Regions from separate parts of the Pseudomonas sp. Ors-4-3C genome, predicted to be linked through region 1. Evidence: riboswitches for the same ligand, from Rfam matches in the RefSeq annotation. Region 1 holds a riboswitch; the other holds the start of a gene.
The links. Region 1 has a riboswitch for cobalamin ahead of cobO (cob(I)yrinic acid a,c-diamide adenosyltransferase). Riboswitches for the same ligand answer to the same signal wherever they lie in the genome.
Positions count from the first base shown of each region.

Region 2: another riboswitch for cobalamin. It lies ahead of cobW (cobalamin biosynthesis protein CobW); the one in region 1 lies ahead of cobO (cob(I)yrinic acid a,c-diamide adenosyltransferase).

Region 1 is NZ_CM146900.1:1,069,223-1,076,724, forward strand. Features, by position in the region: gene hda (DnaA regulatory inactivator Hda) at 1-288, shown strand, start outside; gene ACVHNU_RS04985 (C40 family peptidase) at 514-1,131, shown strand; gene ACVHNU_RS04990 (C40 family peptidase) at 1,352-1,888, shown strand; gene ACVHNU_RS04995 (PQQ-dependent sugar dehydrogenase) at 2,018-3,331, opposite strand; partial or broken gene ACVHNU_RS05000 (hypothetical protein) at 3,398-3,983, opposite strand; cobalamin riboswitch at 4,148-4,377, shown strand; gene cobO (cob(I)yrinic acid a,c-diamide adenosyltransferase) at 4,459-5,070, shown strand; gene ACVHNU_RS05010 (cobyrinate a,c-diamide synthase) at 5,067-6,416, shown strand; gene bluB (5,6-dimethylbenzimidazole synthase) at 6,464-7,114, shown strand; gene cbiB (adenosylcobinamide-phosphate synthase CbiB) at 7,111-7,502, shown strand, end outside.
Region 2 is NZ_CM146900.1:2,669,006-2,676,507, reverse strand. Features, by position in the region: gene ACVHNU_RS11945 (CbtA family protein) at 1-362, opposite strand, end outside; gene ACVHNU_RS11940 (CbtB domain-containing protein) at 374-571, opposite strand; cobalamin riboswitch at 694-914, opposite strand; cobalamin riboswitch at 1,966-2,178, shown strand; gene cobW (cobalamin biosynthesis protein CobW) at 2,277-3,347, shown strand; gene cobN (cobaltochelatase subunit CobN) at 3,351-7,199, shown strand; gene ACVHNU_RS11925 (magnesium chelatase ATPase subunit I) at 7,343-7,502, shown strand, end outside.

The DNA of each region.
Region 1 (7,502 bases):
TCGCCACGCGAGTTGCCGGTGAAACTGGCCGACCTGAAATCGCGCCTGACCCTGGCGCTGATCTTCCAGATGCGCCCGCTTTCCGATGAAGACAAATTGCGTGCCCTGCAATTGCGCGCTTCGCGTCGCGGTCTGCACCTGACCGATGAAGTCGGACACTTTATTCTGACCCGCGGCACCCGCAGCATGAGTGCATTGTTCGACCTCCTCGAACAGCTGGATCAGGCCTCGTTGCAGGCGCAACGCAAGCTGACGATTCCGTTCCTTAAAGAAACCCTCGGCTGGTAGCCAGCCCTTGAAATACGCGGGCTGGAGCACGTTTCGGCATATTTCAGGCGCCAGAAAATCCGCTTTTCCGCACCGTGTGCAGACCGCGTATCGATTCAAATGGGCTTAAGCGCTTAGATGTAAACGAGAAACCGGGAAGTCACAAAAAGATCGATTGAATTTGCAAATGAGGCCGATAGCGGGCATAGTCTCGGCTTCTTTACAACTTCAGCCACGGTCGTGCCCATGCTAAATCGCTTCGCACCCCTCGTGCCTCTCGCACTCGTCACCCTGTTGTTCGGTTGCGCTGCTCATTCTCCAGTTCAAGAGCAGCCTCAACAGGTTAAAAATTCTGCCACTGCCCAGTCTTCCGTTATTTACCAGGAAGAGCTGGCCACCGAAAAAGAACTCGCCGATTTCAACGGCAAGAAGCCATACGAGCTTCCGGTTCTGGCCGACAGCATCCTCGAACGCGGCATGTCCCTGATCGGTACCCGTTACCGTTTCGGCGGTACCTCTGAAGCCGGTTTCGATTGCAGCGGTTTCATCGGTTACCTGTTCCGCGAAGAAGCCGGCATGAATCTGCCGCGCTCCACTCGCGAAATGATCAACGTGGATGCCCCGCTGGTCTCGCGCAGCAACCTTGAGCCGGGCGATCTGCTGTTCTTCGCCACCAATGGTCGTCGCGGTCGTGTGAGTCACGCCGGGATCTACCTGGGTGACAACCAGTTCATCCATTCCAGCAGCCGTCGCAGCGGCGGTGTTCGCATCGACAGCCTGGGTGATAGCTACTGGAGCAAGACCTTCATCGAAGCCAAACGCGCCCTAGCGATGGCACCGACCGTGGTCACCGCTCGCAAGTAATTCCTCCGTTGTCGCCACGTCCGTGGCGACAAAAACGGTGCCCGGCCAGGGAGTAGACCTAGACTTTACAAGGTGAAGTTAAAGTCTTACTTGAAGTTTGCCGCGTAGCCGCTAGAATCCTGTATCTATATTGATGGCAAACCGCCTGCGTGCTCCGCAGGCGGTTTTGTTTCTGTCCATTCGGCAGAGAAAGCCGCAGCCAGATCAGGATGTTCTGCTTATGACGATGTCGGCCCGCCTCACAGTGATCTTCTTCGCAGCGCTGCTCAGCGCCTGCGCCAGCCGCACTCCGCCGCCTGCGCCCGTCGTACGCGCCCCGGTGGTGTTCGGGCCTTCCCAAGCTTTTTCGCCTGCTGCTGAAGACGTGCTGTTTCGTGCGCTGGGCCTGGTTGGCACGCCTTATCGCTGGGGCGGCAACACACCAGACTCCGGGTTTGATTGCAGTGGCCTGATCGGTTTCGTCTACCGCGATGCCGCCGGTATCTCGTTGCCGCGCTCTACCCGCGAGATGATCGTGATGCAGGCGCCGAATGTCGGCAAAGAAGGGTTGCAGACCGGCGACTTGATCTTCTTCGCCACCAATGGCGGCTCGCAGGTCAGTCATGCGGGGATCTACGTCGGGGAAGGGCGTTTCGTGCATGCGCCGGCGACGGGCGGCACGGTGAAGCTGGACAGCCTGTCAAAGGCGTACTGGCAGAAGGCGTATCTGAGTGCCAAGCGGGTGTTGCAGCCGGAGCATCTGGCGCATAACCCGTAAACGCTGAAAATCTAAATGTGGGAGCGGGCTTGCTCGCGAATGCGATGTGTCATTCATCCATGATGTTGAATGACCTGACGCTTTCGCGAGCAAGCCCGCTCCCAAATTTGTTATGTGTCGGGCCCTGATTTATTTAGTGGCCGACACCCGCCAAACCTTGTTCCCCACATCATCCGCCACCAGCAAACCACCTTGCTGGTCGATCACCACCCCCACCGGGCGGCCCAAGGCGTTCTCATCCTTGTCGAGGAACCCGGTCAGCACATCGATCGGTTGTCCGTTCGGCTTGCCGGCGGCGAACGGTACGAAAATCACCTTGTAGCCACTGTGCGGTTTGCGGTTCCACGAGCCGTGCTGGCCGATGAAGGCGCCCTCCTTGAATTGCGCCGGCAGGCTGTTGCCATCGGCGAACGTCAGGCCCAGCGAGGCGGTGTGTGGGCCAACGGCGTAGTCCGGGGCGATGGCCTTGGCCACCAGATCCAGATTCTGCGGCTTCACCCGCACATCCACGTGTTGACCGTAATAGCTGAATGGCCAGCCGTAAAAACCGCCGTCCTTGACCGAGGTGATGTAGTCCGGCACCAGGTCGCTGCCGATTTCGTCACGCTCATTCACCGCTGTCCACAGCGCACCCGTGGTGGGTTCCCAGGCAAGACCGTTGGGGTTGCGGATGCCCGAGGCGAAAATCCGGTGGTTGCCAGTGGCGCGATCGACTTCCCAGATCGCTGCGCGACCTTCTTCTTTATCCAGACCATTCTCGCCAACGTTGCTGTTCGAGCCGACGGTGACGTACAGCTTGCTGCCGTCCTTGCTGGCGATGACGTTCTTGGTCCAGTGGTGGTTCAGCGTGCCGCCCGGCAGGTCGGTGACTTTGATCGGCTGCGTCTTGATCTCGGTCGCGCCGGGTTCGTAGTGGAAACGCAGCAGGCGATCGGTGTCAGCGACGTACAGGTCATTGCCGACCAGGGTCATGCCAAACGGCGAATTGAGGTTTTGCAGAAACACCGTGCGCGTTTCGGCCACGCCATCGTGGTCGGCGTCGCGCAGCAGGGTGATGCGGTTCGGGCTCGGCACGCCAGCACCGGCCTTGCCCATGACTTTCTTCATCACCCAGCCACGAATGCCGGCGCTGTCATCGGGTTTCGGTGGGGCGTTGGTTTCCGCCACCAGCACGTCGCCGTTGGGCAGGACATAGAGCCAGCGCGGATGGTCGAGGCCTTCGGCAAACGCTGCCACTTGCGTGCCGGCTGCGGCGGTCGGTTTGCCGCCGGCGGGCCAGCCGATCGCCGGGGCGATGTTCACCGTCGGGATCAGGGTTTTGTTCGGTTCAGGCAGTTTCGGTGACGGGCCGGTGCCGTCGGAAACTTGCAGGCTGGAGGATTCACCACAGGCGGCGAGCCCTCCGGCGAGGGCGATGACGAGAGCGAGTTGGGTTTTGCGCATTACTGATCTTCCCTATGAATGCATGCCTAATCATAGAGGAGTGTGCGCACCCGATGGTTCAACCGCTCAACCGCGGGCCTCTTTGAACAGCACGGCCGATGCCCGGGTGATAGTTGCCCGCTTCGCTGCGCAACTTGCGGTAGGCGTAGGGGAAATACCAGGCCACTGCGCAGCAGTGTTCCTTTTGCAGGTCGTCGACCATGTCCTGCAACTCTTCGGGGCTGGCGCTGTGCTGGGCCTTCTGCGGGGCGACGAACAGGCAGCCGAGCTTGAGGTCGCTGGCAAAACTGATGCGTTTGGCGTCGCTGGTGATCTCCAGCAGAGCCTGGGTCAGGTTGAGGTTGTTGACTCGCGGCCAGCGCTGGGTCGCCTGAAGGTAGGCGCGGTCTTCGGCCCCGGCGATGAACAGGTCGGCGCGGGCGTTGCGTTCGCCGTCCTCGTTCTGTTTGCGCGTGGCGGTATCGCAAAGGGTTACCAGCTCGGCCATCCATGCCGCCGCGGAGAGCAGTCCGAGATTGGCTTTCTCGTCATGCCAGTAGGGGGTGTCGTTGTCGCCGCGTACAGCGTTGTAGCGGTCGATACAGTCAAACCAGCGTTCAAGCATCGGGCGCAGGAATTCCAGGCGCGGGTTGCTGATGATCATGCCTTGCATCGTCATCATCCTTATTGTTGTGATGTGCTTTTTCAACCAAAAGCATGGCTCTTTGATATCACTTGTCTCAGTGTGGCACAAGATTGGCGTCAGATAATTGATCGGCGGCAGTTATTCGCCCGACGGCCCCCTCTTTAATTGACGCTCCACCCCCAACCCTCTAACCTTCGCGGCTTGTTTCAGGTGCTCTGTGACCTGTGTCGACAGAGTGAAACAGGGAAGCCGGTGAGGGTTGTCTTCAGGCGAAGAACGATCACGATCCCGGCGCTGCCCCCGCAACGGTAAATGAGTGAAAACTGTGCATTGAGCCACTGTGTCGACGACGCGGGAAGGCGCGCAGTCAGGCGATTCGCCGCTCATGAGCCCGGAGACCGGCCTGATCCATCCAGCGGCATCACGGTGGGCGATGCCAGGCTTTTTGCCGTCTATTCTTGTGCCTGCCCGCCGTTATCCAGCCTCAACGGAGAGCTCCCCCATGACCGATTCCCCCGAGCGCGACGAACGCCATCTGGCGCGTATGCAGCGCAAAAAAGCCGTGATCGACGAACGCATCGCCAATTCGCCTGACGAATGCGGCCTGGTGCTGGTGTTGACCGGCAATGGCAAAGGCAAAAGCAGCTCGGCGTTCGGCATGCTCGCCCGCGCCATGGGCCACGGCATGCAGTGCGGCGTGGTGCAGTTCATCAAAGGCCGCAACAGCACGGGCGAAGAACTGTTCTTCCGCCGCTTCCCCGAGCAAGTGCGCTTTCACGTGATGGGCGAGGGCTTCACTTGGGAAACCCAGGATCGCCAGCGCGACATCGCTGCCGCCGAAGCCGCGTGGGCCGTATCCCGCGAGTTGCTGCGCGACCCGTCGATTGGCCTGGTGGTGCTGGACGAACTGAACATCGCGCTCAAGCACGGCTACCTCGATCTGGATCAGGTGCTCAGTGACTTGCAGGCGCGTCCGCCGATGCAGCACGTGATCGTCACCGGTCGCGCGGCCAAGCCGGAAATGATCGAGATGGGCGATACCGTCACCGAAATGGGCATGCTCAAACACGCCTTCCAGGCCGGCATCAAAGCGCAGAAAGGCGTCGAACTTTGAATCAACCACGTCACTGCCCGGCGGTACTGATTGCCGCGCCGGCCTCCGGTCAGGGCAAGACCACCGTCACCGCCGCGCTCGCTCGCTTGCATCGTAACCAAGGGCGCAAGGTGCGCGTGTTCAAGTGCGGCCCGGATTTCCTCGACCCGATGATTCTCGAGCGCGCCAGCGGTGCGCCGGTGTATCAACTGGACATGTGGATGGTCGGCGAGCAGGAAAGCCGCCGGCTGTTGTGGGAAGCCGCCGCCGAAGCCGATCTGATCCTGATCGAAGGCGTGATGGGCCTGTTCGACGGCACGCCATCCAGCGCTGATCTGGCGCGGCATTTCGGCGTGCCGGTGCTCGGCGTGATCGACGGTACCGCCATGGCCCAGACCTTCGGCGCATTGGCGTTGGGGCTGGCGCGCTATCAGCCGGACTTGCCGTTTGCCGGCGTGCTGGCCAACCGCGTCGGCACTTTGCGTCATGCGCAATTGCTCGAAGGCAGCCTCACCGAAGGCTTGCGCTGGTACGGCGCATTGTCCCGGGAAACCGGGATCGAGTTGCCGAGCCGCCATCTCGGTCTGGTACAGGCGAGCGAACTGAATGACCTCGACCTGCGCCTCGACGCCGCCGCCGAAGCCCTGGCCAGCAGTTGCGAGGTAGCGCTGCCACCGGCCGTGGCATTCGCCGCGCCCGAAGTGAACCCTGCTGAACCGCTGCTCGATGGCGTGCGCATTGCTGTCGCTCGCGATGAGGCTTTTGCCTTCACCTATGGCGCCAGTCTCGATCTGCTGCGGGCGATGGGCGCCGAGTTGAGTTTCTTCTCGCCGATCCGCGATACCCAATTACCCGAGGCCGACAGTCTGTATCTGCCCGGTGGTTACCCGGAATTGCACCATGTCGCGCTGGCGCAAAACACCGCGATGCTCGACGCGATCCGTGCGCACCACGCCGCCGGCAAACCGCTGCTCGCCGAATGTGGCGGCATGCTCTATCTGCTCGACGCGTTGACCGATGTCGACGGCACCCGTGCCGAACTGGTCGGGCTGCTGCGCGGTGAGGCGGTGATGCAAAAACGTCTGGCGGCACTGGCACTGCAAGCGGTGGATTTGCCGGAAGGTTCGTTGCGCGGTCACACCTATCACCATTCCCTGACCAGCACCGATCTGACGCCGATTGCCCGAGGCCTGAGCCCGAACGGCGGGCGTGGGGCCGAGGCGGTTTATCGGCAAGGGCGGATGACGGCGTCGTACGTGCATTTCTACTTTCCGTCGAATCCGACGGCGATTGCCGCGTTGTTTGCGCCAGAATGTCAGGCCGCCTTCGCGAGCAAGCTCGCTCCCACAGGGGATCGCGTTTCTTGAGCAAGCACCCCGTCCAATGTGGGAGCGAGCCTGCTCGCGAAGAGTCCATGACCGACAACGCATTCACCGAAGCCGAGCGCCAGGCCGTCTACCGTGCCATCGCCGAACGCCGCGACATGCGCCACTTCACCGGCGGCACGGTCGAACCGGAGCTGCTGCGCCGCCTGCTCGAAGCCGCGCATCAGGCGCCCAGCGTCGGCCTGATGCAGCCGTGGCGCTTCATCCGCATCAGCGATCGCGCCTTGCGCGGGCAGATTCAGCACCTCGTCGAAGAAGAGCGCATCCGCACCGCCGAAGCCCTCGGCGAGCGCAGCGACGAGTTCATGAAGCTCAAGGTCGAAGGCATCAATGATTGCGCCGAAGTGCTGGTCGCAGCGCTGATGGATGATCGCGAAAAACACATTTTCGGCCGTCGTACGCTGCCGGAAATGGACATGGCCTCGCTGTCCTGCGCGATTCAGAATCTGTGGCTGGCGTCCCGTGCCGAAGGACTGGGCATGGGCTGGGTGTCGCTGTTCGAACCGCAGGCACTGGCCGATCTGCTGCAGTTGCCGGCCGGGGCCAAGCCGCTGGCAGTGTTGTGCCTGGGCCCGGTCAAGGAATTCTATCCGGCGCCGATGCTGGTACTCGAAGGGTGGGCGCAGGCGCGTCCGCTCAATGAGTTGCTGTACGAAAATTATTGGGGAGTGAGTCAATGAGTGTGGCGTTGTTGAGTGTCGCCGCGGTCGCGCTGGATGCGCTGCTGGGTGAACCGAAACGCTGGCATCCGCTGGTGGCGTTCGGCAATTTTGCCGGGCGCATCGAGCGCCGTTTCAATGCAGGCGGGCGTGGCTGGCGCAGTCACGGGGTCACTGCGTGGGTGATCGCGGTATTGCCGCTGACCTTGCTCGCCACTGCGTTTTCCTGGGCACCGTACGTGGGCTGGATCGTCGAGATCCTGGCGCTGTATTGCGCCCTCGGCATGCGCAGCCTCGGTGAGCATGTCGCGCCGGTAGCCGCGGCCTTGCGCGCTGATGATCTGCAAGAGGCGCGCAAACGCGTCGGCTATCTGGTCAGTCGCCAGACCAGCGAACTGGACAGCACCGC
Region 2 (7,502 bases), 1.6 Mb from region 1:
GTCGGCGCGAGGACGAAGGTCGCGTAACCGGCCAGGCCCCAGAGCAAGCCCTGCGAGGTTTTGGTCGGTGCGCGCAGGGTGTATAGACCCGCGAGCATCAGGGCGAAACCGACCGCCACCACCAGATTGCCGCCGGTGGTCGAGACCACGCGCTGCCAGCCGTTTTCCGGCTCCCAGGCTTCGGCGTCGTGAGTGTGTGCGGCTGTGCCGGCGGCGTGTTCGTGAACGGCCACCGGTTCGGATTTCTCGAAGGTTTCGGCCTGCAGAATCAGTGGCGAGACCCAGAAGCTTTGCAGCAGGGTCAGCAGCAGGGCGGCCAGCAGACCGGTGAAGCCTGCGGTTTGCGCAATACGCTTGATCATGTCGGCAGGTCTCAGTGGCACGGGAACGCAGCGCTGTGGCGGGTATCGTGAGCGGCGTTGTGCACCGCTTCGATGTGCGAGAAGCCGGCGAAGTACACGAGGCTGGCGCCGAGGATCGAAGCGAAAATGGCGGCGGTCAGGCGTTGGCTCAACGTGGCGGTGCTGGAGATTTTGTCGGTGTTGCTGCCGGTGCTGCTGATGATTGACATGGCGCTTCCCTCTGGAGTGTCAGCGGGTTGATAGAGCGCATGAAAACCCCTGCGAGTCGGGCACGCAGAGGTTCGAACAGCGCCCGCCCACCGCGGGTTTGTTATGTTCAGCGACGCAAAATGCGCACTGTGTGTTGCGGGCCGGTCTCCGGGCTCACGAGGGGTTGGCGTCAGGCCGACCTGCAAGCGTCACCTTCCCATGCCGTACGGCACAGTGGATTCGACGCTTCGCTCGCTTACCGTTGCGGGGGCAGCACCGGACTGACATGGCTTTGAGTAAAGCACATGATTCACCGGTTTCCCGTTTCACCCTGTGAAGGGCACCCGTAACAAGTTGTGTAGGAGAGCATGGGTTGGGGATTTGAGTCAATTGAGTGGGGTGGGTATATCCGTTTCTGCGGTAACGGCCACTTAGGGTTCCGCCCTTACGGCGGGTCACTTTTGGCAAACGCCCCAAAAGTAACCAAAAGGTCTATGCCCTGACGTTCGGCCCTCGCTTAGGCTCGGGTTCCTTCGCTCCGGGATTCATCCGGGGGGCAGCGCCTACGGTTTGCTTCGCTGCACCTCCTCTCGCTGTGTTTGGCTGCGCCAAACGGTCGCTGCGCTCCCACCCCCGGATAAACCCCTCCACTCAGCCTGCCGACGGGCCCTGAGATCAAAAGCTTTACTCGAGCTAACGCTCATTGTGTTGAGTGGGGCGGCTTCGCCGCATGGGGGGTACGCTCTCTGAATTGTAGGAGCCAGCCTGCTGGCGATGGCGGCCTGACAGCCGACCAATTTCTTGCGGATGCACCCGGCCCAACTGTGGGAGCGGGCTTGCTCGCGAAGGCGGCCTACCAGCCGACCAATTTCTAACTGAATGCATCCAATGCCATGCAGGAACTGCCGAAGGCTGTGATCTTTTGATCTGCTTTGGCTTTGGCTTTGGCTTTGGCTTTGGCTTTGGCTTTGGCTTTGGCTTTGGCTTTGGCTTTGGCTTTTGATCTTCAGCCCCTTCGGCAGGCCGAGCGAAGGTGTCCATCCGGGGGATAGGCGCGCAGCGCCATGCGGCGAAGCCGCATCCATCGAGAGGAGGTGCAGCGAAGCAAACCGGAGGCGATGCCCCCGGATGGACACCGTAGCGAGGCAACACTGAGCCTCAGCGAAGTGCCGTACGCCGGGGCAAAGCCTTTTGGGTTACCTTTTCGGCGTTTGGAAAAGGTGACTCGCTGTAAGAGCGAAACCGCCAGCGGCGACACCCGCAGAAACGGATATGCCCCCAATCCAAAAAAACCATACCCCTTAACCCGAAGTCTGGCAAAAGTGACCCGCCGCAACGGCGAAACCGTAATCAGCAACCCCCGCAGCAACGGATATGCCCCCAATCCAAACATTGACCCATCCTCAAGCCATGCGTAGCCTTGCGCTTTCGAGGTTCTTCGGCCCACGCCGAAGCTAAGAAGGGAACGCGGTCAAAGCCGCGGCTGCCCCCGCAACTGTGAACGGTGAAGTTCGTTGCCACGCCACTGCCAGCTCAATCCACAGAGCCAGCGGGAAGGCGCAGCGAATGCCGGGCCCAAGGCCTGAACACCGTCAGCCAGGAGACCTGCCTCGTGACAGATTTCTCACTACAACCGGGCGGGGTGATCCGGTGGCGAATTCTTCCGCGCGCACGTTCGCAGCGGATCTCGTCCCGTATGCCCGCCACCTTGCCAAAGGGCATCCGATGAAAACATTGGCCAAACTCCCCGTCACCATCGTCACCGGTTTTCTCGGCTCGGGCAAAACCACCTTGCTGCGGCACATGCTCGACAACGCTCAGGGCCGTCGCATCGCCGTGATCGTCAACGAGTTCGGCGAACTGGGCATCGACGGTGAAATCCTCAAGCAATGCACCATCGGCTGCACCGAAGAAGAAGCCACCGGCCGCGTCTATGAACTGGCCAACGGCTGCCTGTGCTGCACGGTCCAGGAAGAGTTCTTCCCGGTGATGCGTGAGCTGGTCGCCCGTCGCGGTGATCTCGACCACATCCTGATCGAAACGTCCGGTCTGGCCCTGCCAAAACCGCTGGTGCAAGCTTTCCAGTGGCCGGAAATTCGCAGCGCCTGCACGGTTGACGCGGTGATCACCGTGGTCGACAGCCCGGCCGTGGCCGCCGGCACCTTCGCCGCGTTCCCGGATCAGGTCGATGCCCAGCGCAAACTCGATCCGAACCTCGATCACGAATCGCCACTTCATGAGTTGTTCGCCGACCAACTGGCCAGCGCCGACCTGGTGATCCTCAACAAGGCCGACCAGACCAGCGCGGAAGATCTGGCTCGCGTTCGCGCTGAAGTCGCCGAAGAACTGCCGCCCGCGGTAAAAATCATCGAAGCCAGCAACGGTCGCCTGCCGCTGGACGTGCTGATCGGCCTCGGCGCCGGCTCTGAAGAACACATCGACAGCCGCCACAGCCATCACGACCACCACCACGACGGTGATGACGATCACGATGACCACGATCACGACGCCTTCGATTCGATCTCGATCGAACTGCCGCAAGCCGACGAAAGCCTGCTGCTCGACGCGCTAACGCAACTGGTGGTCAAGCACGGCATCCTGCGCGTGAAGGGCTTCGCGGCGATTCCGAACAAGCCGATGCGCCTGTTGATTCAAGGCGTAGGCACGCGTTTCGACAAGCACTTCGACCGCCAGTGGTGTGCTGACGAAGCGCGCGTCACCCGTCTGGTGCTGATTGGTCAGGAACTCGACGCTGCGCAACTCGAAGCGCAACTGCGCGCCGCGCTCAGCGTTTAAGCCATGCACCTGCTCAGGACCCAGCCCGGCGGTTTCGTGTCGGATGACAACATTGCCGACCTTGGACAAACCCCCGCCGAGCTGGTGATCCTGTGCAGCGGCGATTCCAGCCTGGCGCTGCTCGCCGAAGCGGCGCAGCAACTGCCTGAGGATTACCCGAGTCTGCGCCTGGCCAATCCGATGCAGGTGCAGAATCACGCCTCGGTCGATCTGTATGTCGATGAGGTGTTGCGTCACGCCAAGGTCATTCTGATTTCGCTGCACGGCGGCATCGCCTATTGGCGTTACGGCGTCGAGCGTCTGGTGGAATTGTCCGAGCGCGGCGTGCAGGTGATTCTGGTGCCCGGTGATGATCGTCCCGACCCGGAACTCAGCGACCTGAGCACCGTGCCCGCCGAAGATCGCGACCGCCTCTGGCAGTTCCTGCGTCAGGGCGGCATGGGCAATGCGCTGGATTTCTTTCGTTGTCTGGCCAACCGCTGGCTGGCGCGGGATTACGCCTGGGGCGAGCCGCAAGCGCTGCCGCGTACGGCGATTTACCACCCACAGAAAAACACCGCCGCACTGAGCGACTGGCAAGCCGAATGGCTGCCCGGTCAACCGGTCGCGGCGGTTTTGTTTTATCGATCGCATTTGCAAGCGGCGAACACCGCGTTCATTGACGTGTTCTGCCAGCGCTTGCAGGCAGCGGGGCTCAATCCGTTGCCGATCGCGGTTGCCAGCCTGAAAGAACCCGGCTGCCTGTCGGTGGTCGAGGACTGGCTGGATGAGGTCGAGGCGGCGGTGATTCTCAACACCACCGGCTTCGCGCAATCCAGCCCGGAAGCCCCGCACCTGCGGCCGTTCCGGCGCAATATTCCGGTGATTCAGGCGATCTGCGCTCAGGACAACGAACCGGGCTGGCGCGACAGCGAGCAGGGCCTCGGGCCACGGGATCTGACGATGCACATCGCCTTGCCGGAACTTGATGGACGCATCATCAGCCGGCCGATCAGCTTCAAGGATCTGGCCTGGCGCAGTGAGCGCAGCCAGTCCGACGTGGTCTGCTACCGGGCGCAACCCGAACGTATGGATTTCGTCGCCGAACTGGCCCGGCGCTGGAGCGATCTGGCGCGGCTGCCGAACGCGGAAAAACGCATCGCGCTGATCCTCGCCAACTACCCGACCCGCGATGGTCGGATCGGCAATGGCGTCGGTCTCGACACACCAGCGGCAGCGTTGAATATCCTGCGGGCGTTGCAGGCGGAAGGTTTTCCGCTGGCGGCTGAGTTGCCGGACAGCGGCACCGCGTTGATCCAGCAATTGCTCGGCGGCGTCAGCAACGATCTCGACAGCATCGACCTGCGTCCGTGCCAGCAAAGCCTGGCGATGGACGCCTATCTGGCGATGTTCAACGCGCTGCCGGAAGCCAATCGCGCGGCAGTGCTGGAACGCTGGGGCGCGCCGCAAAATGACCCGATGTGTCGCGACGGACGGATGATGATCGCCGGTCTGCGTTTTGGCCTGACCTTCGTCGGCATTCAACCGGCGCGCGGTTATCAGGTCGATCCGAGCGCGGTGTATCACGACCCGGATCTGGTGCCACCGCACGGCTATCTGGCGTTCTATTTCTGGCTGCGCAACACCTACGGTGCCCACGCGGTGATTCACGTCGGCAAGCACGGCAACCTCGAATGGCTGCCGGGCAAGGGCGTGGGGCTTTCGGAGAATTGCTGGCCGGACGCATTGCTCGGGCCGCTGCCGAACATCTATCCGTTTATCGTCAATGACCCGGGCGAGGGCGCCCAGGCCAAACGGCGTACGCAAGCGGTGATCATCGACCACCTGATGCCGCCGCTGACCCGCGCCGAAACCTACGGCCCGTTGCGCAATCTGGAGCTGCTGGCCGACGAATATTACGAGGCGCAACTGCTCGATCCGCGTCGCGCCCGCGAGCTGCAGCGCGACATTCTGCAACTGGTGCGCGAAACGCAGATCGACCGCGAACTGCAACTCGACGCCGGTCTGGACAGCGACGCCGATGCAGCGATCTGGCTGCCGCGTCTGGACACTTATTTGTGTGACCTGAAGGAATCGCAGATTCGCGATGGCCTGCACATTTTCGGCGAGTCGCCGACCGGACGTTTGCGCATCGATACGTTGCTGGCCTTGCTGCGCATTCCGCGTGGCGACGGCAAGGGCGCGCAGTCGAGTTTGCTGCGGGCGTTGGCCAAGGCGTTTGAATTGGACTTTGATCCGCTGGATTGTGCGCTTGCCGATTCCTGGAACGGCCCACGTCCGATAGCGCTGCAAAACGTCAGCGACGAAGTCTGGCGCAGCGCCGGCGACACCCGCGAACGGCTTGAACTGTTCGCCACCCAACTGATTTCCCAAACACTACAAATCCCCTGTGGGAGCGAGCTTGCTCGCGAAAGCGGTGGGTCAGGTATATCAATGACGACTGACACGACGCTTTCGCGAGCAAGCTCGCTCCCACAAGGGGCGTGTTGGGCTGAAGTGAGGGCAATCATTGATAACCTGCGCGAAGTCGTCGCCCCACGCCTCGACGCCTGCGGTCCCGCTGAAATGCGTGGTCTGCTCGACGCCCTCGGCGGTCGCTTTGTCCCCGCCGGCCCAAGTGGCGCACCCAGCCGTGGCCGTCTCGACGTGTTGCCCACCGGGCGCAACTTCTACTCGGTGGACGTGCGCAACCTGCCGACCACCACCGCGTGGCGCATCGGTTTCCAGTCCGCCACGTTGATCCTTGAGCGCCACTTGCAGGATCACGGCGATCACCTGCGTCAGCTCGGTCTGTCGGTGTGGGGCACTGCGACCATGCGTACCGGCGGTGACGACATCGCTCAGGCCATGGCGCTGATGGGCGTGCGTCCGGTGTGGGCCACCGGCAGTCAGCGCGTCGATGACTTCGAGATTCTGCCGCTGAGCCTGCTCGACCGGCCACGGGTCGATGTCACACTGCGGGTCTCGGGCTTCTTCCGCGATGCCTTTGCCAACCTGATTCGCCTGTTCGACGCGGCCGTGCAAGCGGTGGCGGCGCTGGACGAACCGGATGACCTCAATCCGCTGGCGGCGAAAGTGCGCGCCGAGCGTGAAGCGCTGCTGCAGTCCGGGCTGGATGCCGATGCGGCGCGGCGCCAGGCCGGCTGGCGGATCTTCGGCGCCAAGCCCGGGGCTTACGGCGCCGGTGTGCAAGGCGCGATCGACGGGCGCCTGTGGCAGACCCGCGAGGATCTGGCCGAGGTCTACCTGAACTGGGGCGCCTACGCTTACGGCGGTGCTGACGAAGGCACCGCCGCCCGCGAGCAGTTCGTCCAGCGTCTGAGCCAGGTGCAGGCGGTGCTACAGAACCAGGACAATCGCGAGCATGACCTGCTCGACTCCAACGACTATTACCAGTTTCAGGGCGGCATGCTCGCGGCGGTGGAAACCCTGCGCGGGGAAGCGGCGGCCAGTTATCACGGCGATCACAGCCAGCCGGATCTGCCGAAAATCCGCACCCTGAAAGAAGAACTGAACCGGGTGATCCGCTCGCGGGCGGCCAATCCAAAATGGATCGACGGGGTCAAACGCCACGGTTATAAAGGCGTGTTCGAGTTGGCGGCGACGGTCGATAACCTGTTCGCCTTCGATGCCACCACGCAGCTGATTGACGATCATCAGTACGCGTTGCTGGCCGACGCTTATTTGCTCGATCCGGCGACCCGGGATTTTGTTCGCGAACACAATCCGCATGCGCTGCGCGACATGACCGAGCGCATGCTGGAAGCGCAGCAGCGCGGGATGTGGCAGGAACCCGGGGCCTACAAAGAGGCCCTGGAAAACCTGCTGCTGGATATAGAAGAAGACACCTGACACACCACAATACCTTGTAGGAGTGAGCCTGCTCGCGATAGCGGTGTATCAGCAAACCTATTTGTCGCTGACACACCGCTATCGCGAGCAGGCTCACTCCTACATTGAAATGCATTCACTCCGACCATGACCGAGTATTGAAGATGTCCGACACCCCGCATTTCCCGCTCTCCGCCGTGGTCGGCGCCGATGACCTGAAACTCGCGCTGTACCTCACCGCCATCGACCCAAAAATCGGTGGCGTGCTGATCGAAGGCCCGCGCGGCATGGCCAAATCGACCCTGGCCCGTGGCCTCGCCGATC